2 regions of the Peribacillus sp. P4_D6 genome follow, and region 2 is predicted to be linked to the other one. Evidence: riboswitches for the same ligand, from Rfam matches in the RefSeq annotation. Region 2 holds a riboswitch; the other holds the start of a gene.
What was found. Region 2 has a riboswitch for cyclic di-GMP ahead of AC1DVB_RS06080 (anti-repressor SinI family protein). Riboswitches for the same ligand answer to the same signal wherever they lie in the genome.
Positions count from the first base shown of each region.

Region 1: linked by a shared signal. The riboswitch ahead of sinI (DNA-binding anti-repressor SinI) and the one ahead of AC1DVB_RS06080 (anti-repressor SinI family protein) in region 2 are both predicted to bind cyclic di-GMP.

Region 1 is NZ_JBFUIQ010000001.1:132,710-141,041, reverse strand. It holds gene AC1DVB_RS00660 (ATP-dependent helicase ComFA) at 1-582, shown strand, start outside; gene AC1DVB_RS00655 (ComF family protein) at 575-1,267, shown strand; gene AC1DVB_RS00650 (TIGR03826 family flagellar region protein) at 1,367-1,774, shown strand; gene flgM (flagellar biosynthesis anti-sigma factor FlgM) at 2,011-2,274, shown strand; gene hpf (ribosome hibernation-promoting factor, HPF/YfiA family) at 2,707-3,264, shown strand; cyclic di-GMP riboswitch class I at 3,794-3,879, shown strand; gene sinI (DNA-binding anti-repressor SinI) at 3,910-4,050, shown strand; gene AC1DVB_RS00630 (helix-turn-helix domain-containing protein) at 4,197-4,520, opposite strand; gene secA (preprotein translocase subunit SecA) at 4,943-7,456, shown strand; one part of gene prfB (peptide chain release factor 2) at 7,606-7,668, shown strand; one part of gene prfB (peptide chain release factor 2) at 7,670-8,332, shown strand, end outside.
Region 2 is NZ_JBFUIQ010000011.1:4,688-13,019, forward strand. It holds gene tagU (polyisoprenyl-teichoic acid--peptidoglycan teichoic acid transferase TagU) at 1-150, shown strand, start outside; gene AC1DVB_RS06065 (hypothetical protein) at 614-1,072, opposite strand; gene AC1DVB_RS06070 (YwzD family small protein) at 1,263-1,394, opposite strand; gene AC1DVB_RS06075 (hypothetical protein) at 1,666-1,803, opposite strand; gene AC1DVB_RS06080 (anti-repressor SinI family protein) at 2,296-2,421, opposite strand; cyclic di-GMP riboswitch class I at 2,440-2,523, opposite strand; gene AC1DVB_RS06085 (hypothetical protein) at 2,960-3,097, opposite strand; gene purF (amidophosphoribosyltransferase) at 3,501-4,871, shown strand; gene AC1DVB_RS06095 (ABC transporter ATP-binding protein) at 6,080-7,879, opposite strand; gene AC1DVB_RS06100 (lasso peptide biosynthesis B2 protein) at 8,145-8,332, opposite strand, start outside.

The sequences.
Region 1 (8,332 bases), on a different contig from region 2:
CGGCGGCTATACCGAAGCGGCAAATTGAAAGCCTTCATAATCCCGGCCCGTTATCATCGCCAGCCAATCCCCGTTCCTGAAATGAAGTGGAGCGGCAATTGGCAAAAACTATTCCTTCAACAAAAGATTCCATCGAAAATCAACGCATGGGTAAGTGAGCGCCTTAACCAGAATATCCCCTTCCTATTGTTTTTTCCAAGCATCAAAGTGATGGAGCAAGTCCTTCCGCTGTTTCAAAGGCTGTCCCCTGAATTATCAATTGTCCACTCCCGGCACCCTGATCGAAAGGAAAAAGTAATGGCCTTAAGGAATGGACTCGTTCCGGGATTACTGACCACGACCATCCTGGAACGGGGCGTGACAATCGAGCGGTTGGAAGTAGCCGTGATCGGTGCTGAACATGAAGTGTTTTCTGAAAGTGCTCTCGTTCAGATTGCCGGCAGGGTAGGGAGAAGCTTTGCGAACCCTTCCGGGACGGTCACCTTTTTTCATTACGGTAAAAGTGAAGCGATGGCCGAGGCGGTCCGCCATATACAGATGATGAATAAAAATGCCATGAAAAGGGGGCTGCTGGATGAATAGATGTCTAGTTTGTGATGAAGGAATGAAGCAAGCTTTGACATGGGGGAGCCTGCTTAAGCAGGCCGAGGCAAGGGCAATCTGTGAAGGATGTGAGGGGAAACTTAATAGGATAACCGGAGATACATGTACAATGTGCTCAAGGGAGCTGGGAGGGGACCATATGACCGGTGACCTCTGTCCCGATTGTTCAAGATGGGAAAGGAATAGGGAATGGGGAGGCTATTTGTCGAAGAACATAGCGCTATTTCATTATAATGAATACTTAAAAGATCTGATTGCTAAATATAAGTACCGGGGTGATTATGCGTTAGCTGAGATTTTCGTCCCTTTCCTGAAAGAAAGGTTAAAGGAGGTGGAGTTTGACCTGGTAACCGCCATCCCGCTTAGCGATGAACGGCTTAAGGAGCGGGGGTTCAACCAGGGAAAGGCTTTGGCAGATCTAGTTGGACTTCATACGGTTGAGACCTTGACAAGAATCCATACCGAAAAACAATCAAAAAAATCTCGTCAAGAGAGAATGTCATTACCGCAGGTTTTTCAGGTCATGCAATCTGATATGCTGGAGCATAAATCCATTTTGATCATCGATGACATTTACACAACTGGCACAACTCTCAGGCATGCAGCAAAGGCATTGATAACGGCTGGGGCCAAAGAAGTATCCTCGATCACCCTGGCTAGGTGAAAAAGCTTATTTTAATAAAACTTCCTAAAGTATCGCCGGGATTATTCGATATATACAGTACTGAAGAATAATCGCCGTGATGGTGAAGGAGGGGCATCGATGGATGTATTCAACTGTCCAAACTGTAATTCGTTATTCGTTATGACGAAATTCCGTGATGTGTGCGATGCCTGTTATAAAGAAGAAGAAGCCCAATATGATAAAGTGTATGCATATATTCGCAAGAAAACAAATAGAACGGCGTCCATGATGCAGGTGGTTATGGAAACCGGCGTTGAAGAAAGGTTAATTATTAAATTTGTGAGAACCGGAAAGCTGAGAATTTCACAGTTTCCCAATCTCGGAATTCCTTGTGAAAAGTGCGGCGCCAACATCAAGAGCGGAAGGTTATGCGGCAAATGCGGCAATTCGCTCGTTAAGGATTTGCAGGCATTTGAAAATGAAGAAAAGCGCCTGACTGAAATTCAAGGAAATGATAAAAAAAATACGTACTACATGAAAGATTAGCAAAAAGGGTAATTCATTCATGGAAACATAATGCCGTTTTTGTTAGAATATTCGATATTGAGAACAATATTCGACAATGGGTGTCGAAGGAAAGATTACAGCAAACAATTAAAGAAATCAGTTCCTTGTCGATAAAAAAGATAGGGAGAATAACACAGTCCAGAGCCATTTTCATGTGTTAAGGAATCGAAACATAATGGGATTTATAAAATCGACCGAAGGAGAGGATCTGGAATATGAAAATCAATAACGTCGGTATGACGGGTGTTAACCCTTATAATCTTCAAGCCAATAAAACGGGGAATATCAAGGAATCCAAGGTCAAATCCTCGGATAAAGTTGAAATTTCTTCAGCGGCAAAAGAAATGCAGCAATCATCTCCGATTCTTGCTGCAAGACAAGCAAAAGTGGATGAACTGAAAATCCAGGTTGAAAAAGGAAATTATAAATTGAATGCACAAGCAACGGCTAAGGGTCTCATCGATTTTTACCGGAAATGAATTTTCCATGAAAAAGAAGCTTGAATGAAGTGGACGGAGCAAGTTTCCGTCCTTCATTTTTGAGCGGAGGAGGCAGCGGGATATCCAGGAAATGAATAAGAAGAAAAAACCTCCAATAAATACACGGATCCGTATGAAAGTCTATCAGTGGATGGCGTGTTCTATGATAAAAGAAATTGATTTCCTTACTTTTTGGAGTCCAAACGGTTTCCATGTTAAATATTTTTAAATTTTCTGTAAATAAAATAGGCTTAATTTTTTCTTTCTAGCATAGCATTTGATATAATGAAGCTAGGGCAGACATCAACCCTTTCCAAACCTTCCGATAATTGTTTCATTATTTCGACATATTTCATGATGTGTTTCTAAAAGGAACCGGAGGGGTATTGTAGAATCTAACTGTATAGTCTTAATTTAAGGAGGACTCACTTTATGAATTACAACGTACGCGGTGAAAACATTGAGGTAACTCCAGCAATTCGAGAATACGTCGAAAAGAAAATTGGCAAGTTAGAACGATATTTTAACAATACACCAGATGCAAATGTGTTAGTCAATTTAAAAGTGAACAATAATACATCAAAGGTCGAAGTGACGATTCCCATGCAGAATTTGGTTCTTCGCGCTGAAGAGGAAAATGCGGATATGTATGCTGCCATTGACTTGATCAATGATAAGCTTGAACGCCAAATTCGTAAACATAAAACGAAGGTCAATCGCAAGTTCCGAAACAATCTATCGACTACACCCGATGCATTCGCCTTCAATACGGAAGCTGACGAAGTGGTGGATGAATTCGAAGACGATAATGATATTGAAGTGGTCCGCAATAAACGCTTTGATTTAAAGCCAATGGACAGTGAAGAAGCGATTTTACAAATGAATATGCTTGGTCACAGTTTCTTCGTTTACACGAATGCGGATACTAATACAACAAACGTAGTGTACCGCCGAAAAGATGGACGCTATGGATTGATTGAACCTAGTTAATTATTATTCTAAGATCAAAAGCACAGCCCAGCCTCTGGGTTGTGCTTTTTTGCATGTTGATAGAATCCGTATGAAATGTAAAAATGATTGCTTCTTTTGTTCTCTAAAAAACACAAAATTCACTTAAAAGAACAAAATTTGTTCTTCGTTGAGATAAATGGTTAACAATTTTACCAGGGTTGGATTATTTGTATCGAAAGAATTGCCATACATGCCATAGGGCTTCTTTTAGCAGTGCGGAATATGGAAAGTGGCTTTGCCCGACCTGCGGTGAGGATTTATCTTCGCAAAAAGCCCACGATGCACTTACAATCGAGAGAATCAATACAACCCAAAGAAATTTTAAGAAGAGTAAAACGAAATTGAATTAGTCTAAGAAAAATCACCTGAACTTCAAATTTTCTTAATATTGTAATATTTTGTCGGATGAAAGTTTTTGCATTTATGTGGATTACCGACATAAAATAGCAATATATGGAGTGTGTATCCGTTATAATATGATTATAGGTAATGTATTTGGTAATAAATACCACGACAAAGGCAAACTCCTTGAAAAATGAGGGCGCAAAGGCACAGGTCTAAGGTCCTTGTGACTATGATGGCTGGTCTGCCTGAAATACAAGAGTATTTTAGGAGGTAGAAGAGGTGGCTAATGTGGAAATGGATCAAGAATGGGTGAAATTGATTTCTGAAGCAAGAAGCTTGGGTTTCAAAAAAGAGGAAATCATTGCTTTTTTTAAACGGGAAAGCCCTGAGGCAATTTTTGAGGAGAACGATGGAAAATAGGTTCCGAACAAATTCGAGAACATCCCTATAAACAGTGGTTCGATTCATAGCTGTTTATAGGGTTTATTCTTCCTTGGGATTCTTGTGAGTCTAGCTTATTCACTGTATTCTTCAGGATTATGTAAGTAAACTAGTGCACTACCACTCTACTCTTCTTTATCTTTTCTCCATTTATTAAATTCGATGAATTCCCTGAATTGTTGTTTTGAGACACCCGAATTCATGGCTTCCTCAACGATTCTCATCCAGTCATTGTCCAAGGTTTCCTTATTTGGTGCATCGTAAAGCAGGGCATCAACAGGGATGTTAAGTACGGAGGAGATTTTTTCAAGAAATTGAATAGAAGGATTCGTTTGTAAGTTCCGCTCGAGCGAACTTAAATAAGACTTTGCAACACCTGCTTTATCGGCAAGTTCAGTCATCGACATTTTCTTTTCTTCTCGCAGTTTTTTTACACGTTCACCAATCATCAATACCACCTCGAAACATGTTCTATTTATTTTCCGCTAATAAGTTTCGGCAGCCCACCTTATCATTCAAAACATGACGCCTGTAAGGTTGGATTACCTTGACATGCTATCTCTAGAGAGGACACAGCATCTAGTGATGGAAGGTTATGGATAATTCACATTTGCATATGGAATAGTGGGGAGTTTGCAACATATTTTTTATACTTTCTCCTATTTTAACAGTTTTACTCCTCATTTATCCATTGTTTTTCGCAAGAATTGCATTCAGGTCTATACCAGCGAAGTGACATGAAGTTGTACCTCTATGATAGAAGTGGTAAAATTAAGCGTGCATTAGTAATAATAGAAGGTGTGTTTCTTCTTACTTATATGAATTTTTTTATCATTGAACGATCATTACCATAATAGAGGAGCGTTATTGAATGCTTAATATATTAAATAAAGTTTTTGATCCGAATAAGCGAGAAATCAAACGTTTAGAAAAAATCGCCGATCAGGTCGAAGCGCTGGCTGATGAGACTGCTGCGTTATCGGATGAACAGTTGCGTGCCAAAACGGAAGAGTTTAAAGAGCGTTATCAAAATGGGGAAACCGTTGATGATTTGCTTGTCGAGGCTTTTGCGGTTGCGCGTGAAGGGGCAAAGCGTGCTCTGGGCTTATATCCTTACCGTGTTCAAATCATGGGTGGGGCATCCCTTCATGATGGAAATATCTCCGAGATGAAAACAGGGGAAGGTAAAACCTTAACATCCACGATGCCAGTTTATTTAAACGCGCTTACCGGTAAAGGTGTACATGTCGTTACCGTCAATGAATACTTGGCACACCGTGATGCCACCGAAATGGGTGTATTGTATGATTTCCTCGGTTTGACCGTCGGGTTGAATTTGAACAGTCATTCTAAAGAAGAAAAGCAGGCAGCGTATAATGCTGACATTACGTACAGTACGAATAATGAGTTAGGTTTTGATTATCTTCGTGACAATATGGTGTTATATAAAGAACAAATGGTACAGCGTCCGCTGCACTTCGCTGTCATCGATGAGGTCGATTCGATTTTGATTGATGAGGCGAGAACGCCATTGATCATTTCCGGTTCGGCACAGAAATCGGCTCAGCTTTATATCCAGGCCAATGCGTTTGTAAGAACCTTAAAGAAAGATACGGACTACACATATGATGAAAAGACAAAAGGTGTTCAGCTGACGGAAGATGGGATGAATCGAGCTGAAAAAGCGTTTAATATCGATAATTTATTCGATATTAGTCACGTTACTTTGAATCATCATATCAATCAGGCATTAAAGGCTCATGTTTCCATGCATTTGGATGTGGATTATGTCGTCCAGGAAGGCGAGATAGTCATCGTTGACCAATTCACTGGCCGTTTGATGAAAGGCCGCCGTTACAGTGAAGGTCTCCACCAGGCGATCGAAGCGAAAGAAGGACTTGAAATTCAAAATGAAAGCATGACTCTTGCGACGATTACATTCCAGAACTATTTCAGGATGTATGAAAAACTTTCAGGTATGACCGGTACAGCCAAAACGGAAGAAGAGGAATTCCGCAATATTTATAATATGAATGTCATCGCGATCCCGACAAACAGGAATATCATCAGGGATGACAGGGCAGATCTTATATATGCGACAACTGATGGGAAATTCAAGGCTGTTGTGGAAGACATCGCCGAACGTTATACAAAGGGTCAGCCTGTGCTTGTCGGTACGGTTGCCATCGAAACATCTGAGGTCATATCTGCCTATTTATCCAAAAAAGGCATCCCTCACGATGTTTTGAATGCCAAGAACCATGAGCGTGAAGCGGAAATCATTGCGAATGCGGGTAATCAAGGCTCAGTTACGATCGCTACTAACATGGCAGGTCGCGGTACGGATATCAAGCTTGGTGAAGGTGTCAAGGAGCTTGGGGGCCTTGCTGTCATCGGCACGGAACGTCATGAAAGCAGGCGTATAGATAACCAGCTGCGTGGCCGGTCCGGCCGTCAGGGTGATCCAGGGGTCACTCAATTCTATTTATCAATGGAAGATGAATTGATGCGCCGCTTCGGTTCGGATAACATGAAAAACATGATGGCACGCCTAGGTATGGATGATTCCCAGCCAATTCAAAGTAAAATGGTGACAAGGGCCGTTGAATCCGCACAGAAACGGGTCGAAGGCAATAACTTCGATTCACGTAAGCAATTACTGCAGTATGATGATGTTCTCCGTCAACAACGGGAAATTATCTATAAACAGCGTTTCGATGTCATGGAAAGTGAAAACTTACGTGAAATCGTCGAAACGATGATCACGGCATCCATCCAGCGAAATGTTGTCGCGTTTGCACCAATGGGCGATGAGGAAGGCTGGAATTTACAAGGCCTTGTCGACTATCTGAATGGTAACCTATTCAATGAAGGTTCAATCACTGTGGCTGATTTGGAAGGGAAAAACGAATCGGAATTGGTTGAGTTCATTTTAGCAAAAGTGAAAGAAGGCTATGACCAAAAAGAAGAAGAGCTATCTGAAGAACAAATGCGTGAATTTGAAAAAGTAATCGTTCTTCGTGCAGTCGATAGTAAGTGGATGGACCATATTGATGCAATGGAGCAGCTGCGCCAAGGGATCCACCTTCGTGCTTATGGCCAAATCGATCCGCTTCGTGAATATCAATCTGAAGGTTTTGCGATGTTTGAAGCGATGATTGCTTCAATGGAAGATGAAGTCGCGAAATACATCATGAAGGCTGAAATCCGCAACAATTTGGAACGTAAGGAAGTCATAAAAGGACAAGCGGTCAATCCGAAGGAAGAAGACGGGGGAAAAGTGAAAAAAGCCCCTGCCCGTAAAAAGGAAGACGTTGGAAGAAACGCATTATGCCCATGCGGCAGCGGTAAAAAATATAAGAATTGCCATGGCAATTTAGGCTAAAGTTAGGTGTATAATGAAGATGAGACGGTTAAGTCCAAGGCTAGCCGCCTCTTTTCATGTTTAGTTTGCATATAATGAAGAGGTTTATTGTAATGAAGGGAATCCCTCTTCAGGGATTTTTTTTAACATACTTAATGAGGTGAAGAGAAATGGAATTAGCAGAAATAAGAAATGAACTTGAACGGACAGCGCAGCGATTAACGGACTTTAGGGGGTCTCTTTGACTTAGATGAAAAAGAGGCACGAATCGCACAGCTAGAAAATGAGATGACACATCCCGATTTTTGGAATGATCAGCAAAAAGCACAAACTGTCATCAATGAAACGAATGCTTTGAAAGAACAGGTCAATCAATTGTCCGACCTGAATGAATCATATGAAAATCTGGATTTGACATATGAATTAGTGAAAGAGGAGAATGATCAAGAACTTTTAGCTGAGCTGGAAGAAGAAATCACGGTTCTTGCACAAAAGATGAATGACTTTGAACTTCAACTTTTATTAAGTGAAGAATATGACTCGAAAAATGCCATTCTTGAACTGCATCCTGGTGCAGGCGGTACGGAGTCCCAGGATTGGGGTTCCATGCTGTTGCGCATGTATACAAGATGGGGTGAAAAAAGAGGCTTTAAAGTGGAAACCCTTGATTACCTTCCAGGTGATGAAGCTGGGATCAAGAGTGTCACTTTAATTTTCAAAGGCCATAACGCCTATGGTTATTTGAAAGCGGAAAAAGGGGTACACCGTCTTGTCCGTATTTCTCCTTTCGATTCCTCAGGACGACGCCACACTTCATTCGTTTCATGTGAAGTCATGCCGGAATTCGATGAGACGATCAATATAGAAGTACGCACGGAAGATTTGAAAATCGATACG
Region 2 (8,332 bases):
AAGAACTACAGAGATGCAAGCAAAAGCATTACCCAATCGTCCATAAATGGAAACGGAACGAAAATCGACGGCATCTACTATTATATTGTGTCAGATGAAGAAAAAGAAAAGGTTCAATCCGAATTAAAAGAACAATTATCCATAAAATAAGAAAAAATGAAAGAGCTGTCCGGACCCGCATCCTGACAGCTTTTTCATTTTCCCCGTCCAATATTCTGACAAAAAACGAACACCAAATGTAGAGATTTGTTGGAATTTTTGTTGTTTATTAGGCATGAAAAGACGGTATAATCTAATATGAGCTGACAATTCCATCTTCCCCTTGCCCCTTTCATCACTAGACACTATTATTCTTTGGACCCGGAATTCCATCAACCATCATTCATCAACTATAATAAATAATCCTAAACAAAAGGAGTGGATTTAAATGAAAATCAAAGCAGGCAGCTGGGCTATGCTAAGCAAACAGGACAAAATGTTTATTCTGAAAGCCATCAGTGACCGTTCAAGAATGAAATATGTTTCATGAGAAGTAGATCTTTTCGGCATTACATGAGAGCAGCGCCTCTCCCTTTTCAATAAAACGAACTTGAGCCTGAAAAAGGAGAGGAATCTATTCAAATTGATAATCCCATAACAAACGCCATTCGCCTTTTTCTTTGACGACATAACAATTTTGTTCCAAAGTAAACACCCCAAAGCGAGAATTGAAGACCTGTGTAACCGGAATTTCATAGGCCGTTTTATGCTGCCTTCCATCCTTATTCAGCCTCCAGTTCTTCACTTTCTTTGGACGGCCTACATCATACTGAAAGGTTTCCACATCCATATGCTGTAAAAATACATGTGACCGATTTTGCACATAATCCGCCCGATTCGGAAACCGCTGCTTCATTTCAGAACTTAATAATTCCCAGGACTTCCCGAACTCCGCTTTACTTTCATACTCATAGAAATCTTCAACCACGCTTTTTGATCCGCTGGGAAAAAGAAAAATGATACAGGCTCCTACAGCTAAAACCACGAGAATAGCCGTCAATACTCCTATTGGAATCTTATTGATTCTCCTCACCCTCACAGATTATCATTCATTTATATATATATGGGAAAACTATAAAAAAGAAGCATGTTGTAGACATGCTCCTAAAGTATATGTATCGGAAATGATTTTTTAAATTCATTTGGAGCCTTCACCATCGATACAAGAAAAGAAATGACAATCGCCCATTTAACGAGCAAAAAAAGGGCGAAGTTTCCAAGGATCATATGCTATCAGGTTGTTCAATGATCCCGCTTAATTTCTCCTTAATCTCTTCCACAAGTTCATTTACAGTAACATCTTGTCCAGACTCACCCTTGGCAAAAGTGTCTTTTAAAACATCAAAAAAATCCATTAGAAATTTCCACTCCAATATATAATTGAGCCACGATTCCATACTGTAGTCCTAATCCCTTTTTCAAAAATAAGGACTATAGCTCATTTATTTGATAATCACATATATAGTAGGAATTGGCAAGCGGAAACTCGTTTATCATTAGATAATTCACAGAAAATTAACAATTACTAAACATTAGTAGAAAGGATTACTAGTAAAACTAAATGATTTAAGTGATTTAAAGGAAAACAAAAAAGGACCAATTCCTTAGCCCCTTCGATACCCAATATTATGATTTTCCCATAAAATAAGTCATTAATGAAATCAAAATTAATGTAATGGTAATATAAGTCCAAATAAAAATTTTCTTGCTTCTTTGTTTCTTTTCATAAACTTCCTCGAACGTATTGAATTTGTTTTTTGTCATCAAATAGTCTCCTTATATTTTGATGGCAGCTATCTGACAGCCACTTTTGCGAAGTCCCTTTGCTTAATCTCTATAATCTAGTATCGGCACATAACCAAAAATCCTTAAGTATAATTAACTATTTTTTATAGGCTATATTTCTTATAATTATAGCAAACTAAGACTAAAGCATTATGTATACTAACTAGTTTCTATGATTATCCTGTTAAATCCTGCCTAGGTATCATTTTAATATTTATATTTATTAAGCGCTTACTTTATAAAATTCATGATTATTTTTATCCAACCGCAAAATGCCAACCATAAAGGAACACTGAATAAAATTCCCCACATTAATCCCTTCAAAAAGGCAATAGGTACATCCATAATAAAAATTCCCCTCAATTAGATTGCGTTTTTATTATTATCGCCATGTTCTTTATTCTGGATACCTTTTACGTTAATGAAAACAAAAAAAGAAGACTGATTAACAGCCTTCCCTAAGTATTTTTATTATCCCCTGATGTCTGCTTTGTTCTTTCCTTTTAAGAACTCTCGCACTTCTTCAATAGATAATCCTAGATTTTTTGCCTCTAAAATTAGATAAATCCATTCTTCCCGTTCATTGTTAACTTCCATGATAAATCCCACCCAACTTGTGGTAACACAGCCATCTTAGCATGTAGCCTTAGACCTGTAATTTTGCGCCCCTACTTTTCAATAGGTTTGCCTTTCTCAAGAATATTTCACATTAATTATTAACCAAGATTAATAAATCTCTTGAATCCCTGTTTCCATGGTGCTAATTAAAACTATATTAATGTTAATTATACTTAAAAACGTAATAATAGCTCTTAATACTATTCGTTTTTTTATGTCATTTTTCAACATCTTTCATCAAAAAATGACATCACAACCGGAAAACACTGGTATAATGCGCTTTCTTTACAACTCTTTTATTAATAATAGAATTATAATAGCATAAACAAGCTCAAATTTACTATTCTAAAAAAATTTTTTTCGAAATAAGCGGACTAAGTGATTCATTTTTAATTTATTTTTCCCACAAAAAAAGCCAGCATTACAAACCATAATTGGCAGTAACCTGACTGTTCGTGCATTTCCTTCTTAACACAAAATAAGGACTGATTTCTCAACCCTATTTGATAAACTCCCGTTATAATTTACCAAGAAAAAAAGTCAATAATGAAATCAAAATTAAAATAATGGTAATATAAGACCCAATAAAAATTTTCTTACTTCTTTCTTTCTTTTCATTAGCTTCCTCGAACGTAATAAATTTGTACTTTGTCACCAAATATTCTCCTTATATTTTGATGGCAGCTATCTGACAGCGCTTTCTGCGAAGTCCCTTTGCTTGTTCTTCATATTATATTATCGGCCAATCAGCAAAACTAATAACTGTACTATCCACTATTTTTATACTGAGGTAGATTTTATAAATTCATATCTGTTCTTTACTATATAGTTTACTATAAATCATACAAAATACATTCATTCAAAATATTCCATTGTACCCAAAAGTCTTTTATACAAGATAATAATGCTAAGCAATTATCCCTACCTGTTCCAAAGAACTGTTTTATGGCTGCAATTAGTTTAATCCATATCGATTTACCGATTAGTAAATAAAACAGGATAGAAATTCACCATTTGCCAAAAATAACAAAAAGGATATCAACGGGAGGAAGAGAAAAATGGAGTCAGAAATGCAGGAGAAATGCGGGGTATTTGGAGTGTTTAATCACCCCAAGGCAGCCGAATTAACTTATTACGGACTTCATGCACTTCAACACCGTGGTCAAGAGAGTGCAGGAATTGTGGCTAGTGATGGGAAATCATTCAGGACTCACAGGGGAATGGGATTAGTTACCCAAGTATTTTCACGGGACATCCTTGATGGATTAAGCGGAAATATGGCCATTGGTCATGTACGATATTCCACTTCTGGTGAAAGTTTACTGCAGAACGCACAACCCCTCGTTTTTAAATATAGCGAGGGGGACTTGGCTGTTGCTCATAATGGCAACCTCGTAAATGCAAGGATAGAACGGGATGTGTTACAACAGCAGGGAAGCATATTTCAAACAACAACCGATACTGAAATTATTGCTCACTTAATAGCTCGTTCAAGTAAAAAGCATTTCGCAGAAAGCGCACCTGATATGCTTAAACGTATCGACGGTTCATTTGCCTTGATTATAATGACTGAAAAACAAATGCTAATTGCCCTGGATCGTCATGGGTTACGTCCGCTTAGCCTTGGAAAAATTGGTGAATCAATCATCGCCTCCTCAGAAACATGCGCTTTAAATGCGGTTGATGCTAAGTTCTGGCGGGAAGTTGAACCGGGTGAATGGCTTCTTATAGATGAAAATGGAATTCAAACTGGAAGATTTGCGGAAAAAGGTAAGGTTTCCCTTTGTTCCTTTGAATTTGTCTATTTTGCCCGTCCGGATAGCGTTATTCAAGGGAGAAGTGTCTTAACAATCCGGAAGGAATTAGGTAAAATTCTGTCAAAAGAACATCCGACACAAGCTGATGTTGTCGTTGCCGTTCCCGAATCAAGCGTCCCTGCCGCCATTGGTTTTTCCCAACAATCAGGAATTCCATATGAAATGGGGATTATTAAAAACCCTTATGCCGGTCGTTCATTTATTGAGCCCACGCAAGAATTGCGCGACTTAGCTGTTCGACTGAAATTGAGCGCTGTGCAAGAAATTTTGGAAGGAAAAAGGGTGGTATTAGTCGATGATTCGATTGTTAGGGGAACGACAAGCAAGCGCATTGTCGAATTGATTAGGCAAGCAGGTGCCAAGGAAGTCCATGTAAGAATTAGTTCACCTATGGTTAGAAACCCTTGTTTTTATGGAGTGGATATGCCAACTAAGGAAGAACTATTTGCCAACAAACACGAACACGAACGAGCTATGGGAAAGGTTATCGGGGCAGATTCATTAGCCTTTTTAAGCACCGATGGGTTATTAGAGGCAGTAGATGTCGATCTTGGAGAAACTAGCAGTCGCTGTATAGCTTGTTTTAGTGGTGCTTACCCAACTAATATTTGAAATGATACAACTTAAGTATGATAAAAATGGCAGGCATCACACAAAAACAACTGTCTTTGTGTGATGCCTGCCATTTTCCTACTTGGATTTTGTCACTATTTCCAATTGCTCGCGCAAGTACAAGACGCTGTCTTTCACCTCCTGACAGTCGAACTCCTCGATCACCAATGGTTGTATCTTTTTATTCCGTGTCTTTAATTTCTTAACTTGTAAAATTCATTATAATTTTACTCGTACCAAAAAATGACAACCACAATGGTAAACTGAATAATGTTCTCCTCAATAGCCCCCTCACAGAATTGTTAGGTTTATTTATAATAAAATATCCCTCATTTAAATGATTTTTTATTATTGTGACCATATTCCAATTAATTCTATTTAAACAAAAGGAATAGAAACAGTTTGTGGTTGATTAGAAAACAGTTCATAAAAAAAGAAGGCTGATTAACAGCCTTCCTCCATGTACACAAATTCTTATATTTTCCATTGATATGATGACTTTTCAAGTTCTGTTCTCTCCTAATGAAGTCATGAACGATAATCCTGAATCTTTTCCCTTTATACATACCATTCTTTTACTCTGTACCTATTACCTCATACAAAATACCTTTCCTTAAATGATCTGAAGTTTGTATTTTTATGACAGGTGAATTCACTGATATTCTTTATACCCATGTGTCCCCGTAGACACTTTTATCATAATGTTACTTCGCTTACACAAATCATGATGAATCATTAAAACCACACATACTAAGGAAACTAAAACTTTTTTATTTAAGGCTCTCAATAAACAAACTAATGACTTTTATTTAACACGCTAGATACACGCTAAAGAGGTTCTACTAACACTTTGGAGGTACATTTAGGTTAATACTCCTTATATCAAAACATATTACTTTAACCTTTTTCGATGTTGGTTAAAAACCTTGATGAAAATACTATTATCATCGGATTTAAAAAACTTAACTCCAACTAATTTTAAGGGTGTCCATATTTCTCTCATTTGGTATAAAGGCATTTTAAAAAAATTCACCCTTTCTTAATTAACCCAGTCAATAGAGCAGCCGTTCTCTATATATGAGTCATTGCTTTAAATAGTTACTCTTTATTTAATTCATATAATAATACCCACTATATGATTGAATAATCCACATAATGTCTACTCAATGTAATAAAGAAAGTCTGGCAAATCGGATTTAATTACTGAATCACATACTCGATTCCATTTGGATGCCTAGTAAATTGCTAAACATCCCTCTTTTTTCACTCGCTAGTTGGTTATATTCCCCGACTTGAATAATTTCTCCCTGATCCATTACCAATACTTGATCCGCATTGCGAATCGTCGATAACCGATGAGCAATGACAATAATGGTCATGGTCCCTTTTAATCTTTCGATGGCGGCTTGTATCTTAGCTTCATTTTCCGTATCTAATGCACTTGTTGCCTCATCCAAGACAAGGATAGCTGGTTTACGTAAAATGGCTCGAGCCAGTACAAGTCGCTGCCTTTCTCCTCCTGACAGTCGCACTCCCCGGTCACCAATGAGTGTATCAAGACCTTGTGGAAGCCTACTGACAAAATCATCAGCTGCAGCGAACCCTAAAGACTCCCAAATGGATTCATCGCTTGCATTCGGGTCAATAATCATCAAATTTTCCCGTATAGTTGCATTAAATAGAAAGGGATCCTGCGGTATATAACTAATCGATTTCCTTAGTGATAATAAGTGATCACTAGTAAGTAAGATATCATCTATCCTGACCTCACCCCGATCAGGTTGATTTAATCCCATTAATAGATCAATTAAAGTACTTTTTCCTGCCCCTGATCGGCCTACTATAGCCGTCATACGGTTAGAAGGTATGTGTACATTTATATTTTTAAGGGCATAGGTACTTTCATGAGGATTATATCTAAAATAAACATGACGACAATCTAGCCCTTTTTTTATTTCGATTGACTTTATATTTTTATAATCCATTTCATATAACTCTCTTGCTTCCCTACATTCATTTTGTAAATCTAACAATGCTTTAAAAGATGGAAGAGTAGATCCTAATTGTTCTAAATTAGATTGGATACTTGTAAACCTTGGCCATAACCTTGAAAAAATAACCATGATCAGCATTAATTGTGCTGGTTGGGCCGAGAACATTTTTATTGAAAAAAAGACAAAAATTGCAATTAAGACTGAAGATACAATTTTGAAGATCATTTGGGACGTCGTATTTAAAGTTGTTAACTTGATTCTGTTTTTTTCCATTTTTTCAGTTAAGGAATGAAACCAACTCAAATGAGAATCTTCTAATGAATTACTTTTGATATCCTTCATTCCATTAAGGTGATCCGTAATACCCGCTAAATATGTTTGTGTTAGTTGAAAAGTTTCTTTTCCTAAAGACTGAGACTTTTTGATGAATTTCCTGGAGAAGAAGATTAGGATCAATCCAAAAACTATGATAAAACTAGTCATTGTAACAGATAAATAAAGAGCTATACAGATTTGAATGAAAGTAAAAATAAGAGAAGATAAAAACTGTAAGAATAAATTAATACCCGCACTAACATTGAACGTTTCATTTGTCATGATGTTGATGATATCCGTTTTCCTCTTTTTCAGGTAAAATCCCCAATTTGATTGCAGCAAACTTCCATAGGCTTCATCTCTTAAATGTCTAATAAAACCTTGTTGGATTTTCACTCCTAAGATTGTTTGATTCCGCTTAAAGATGCTTTGTCCTACCATTAAAATTACGTAAACTCCCAGTATTAATATAAGACTAATCGTTTCAGGAATTCCAATGAATAATTCATTAACCCAACTTAAAAAAGGAACTTCCTCTGTACTAATATCTAAAATACCGGTCAATCCAATCAACGGGATTAATAAGAAAATTCCTACACCCTCTAAAAAACCTATTAAAATCATACAAATAAGATTAATGTATAGAATTTTCCCCGAATAATCATGTATCTGCTTGGTAAAATGCAAGAGATGCTTCAAAACCATATCCTCCTATCACAGAGCTTGCTTCTTAGTTATCCCGAATGTCTACAGAGCTTTTTGCAATATTGCTGAATTACGACATTTGAAGGAAAGATATTGGGGCACATTGTAGGTTTTTAAGAATTCTACCTAAATGGATATAATATAATACAAATGGGGTTGGTGATTCGTAGAAAAAGGTAATATACTCGCTATGATAAACAACCATTTCCGGAGGAGATCGTGTTAAACGTTCCCCCTGTTATAATAGGTATCGTGAGCTTTATCTAGATTCTTGTTCTTCCAGCTTTCCAACACCGTTCTCTTTAGCGAACTTAGAAACGACCGTGAACCTTTCCATCACTTCAGCACCGGTTATATAAAAAGGACCGCTGCGTAGCCAAGCATGTGCAATGAGTTCTCCATTATCATCTTTAGCTGTACCTAAATAAAGAGTACTATCAATATTTC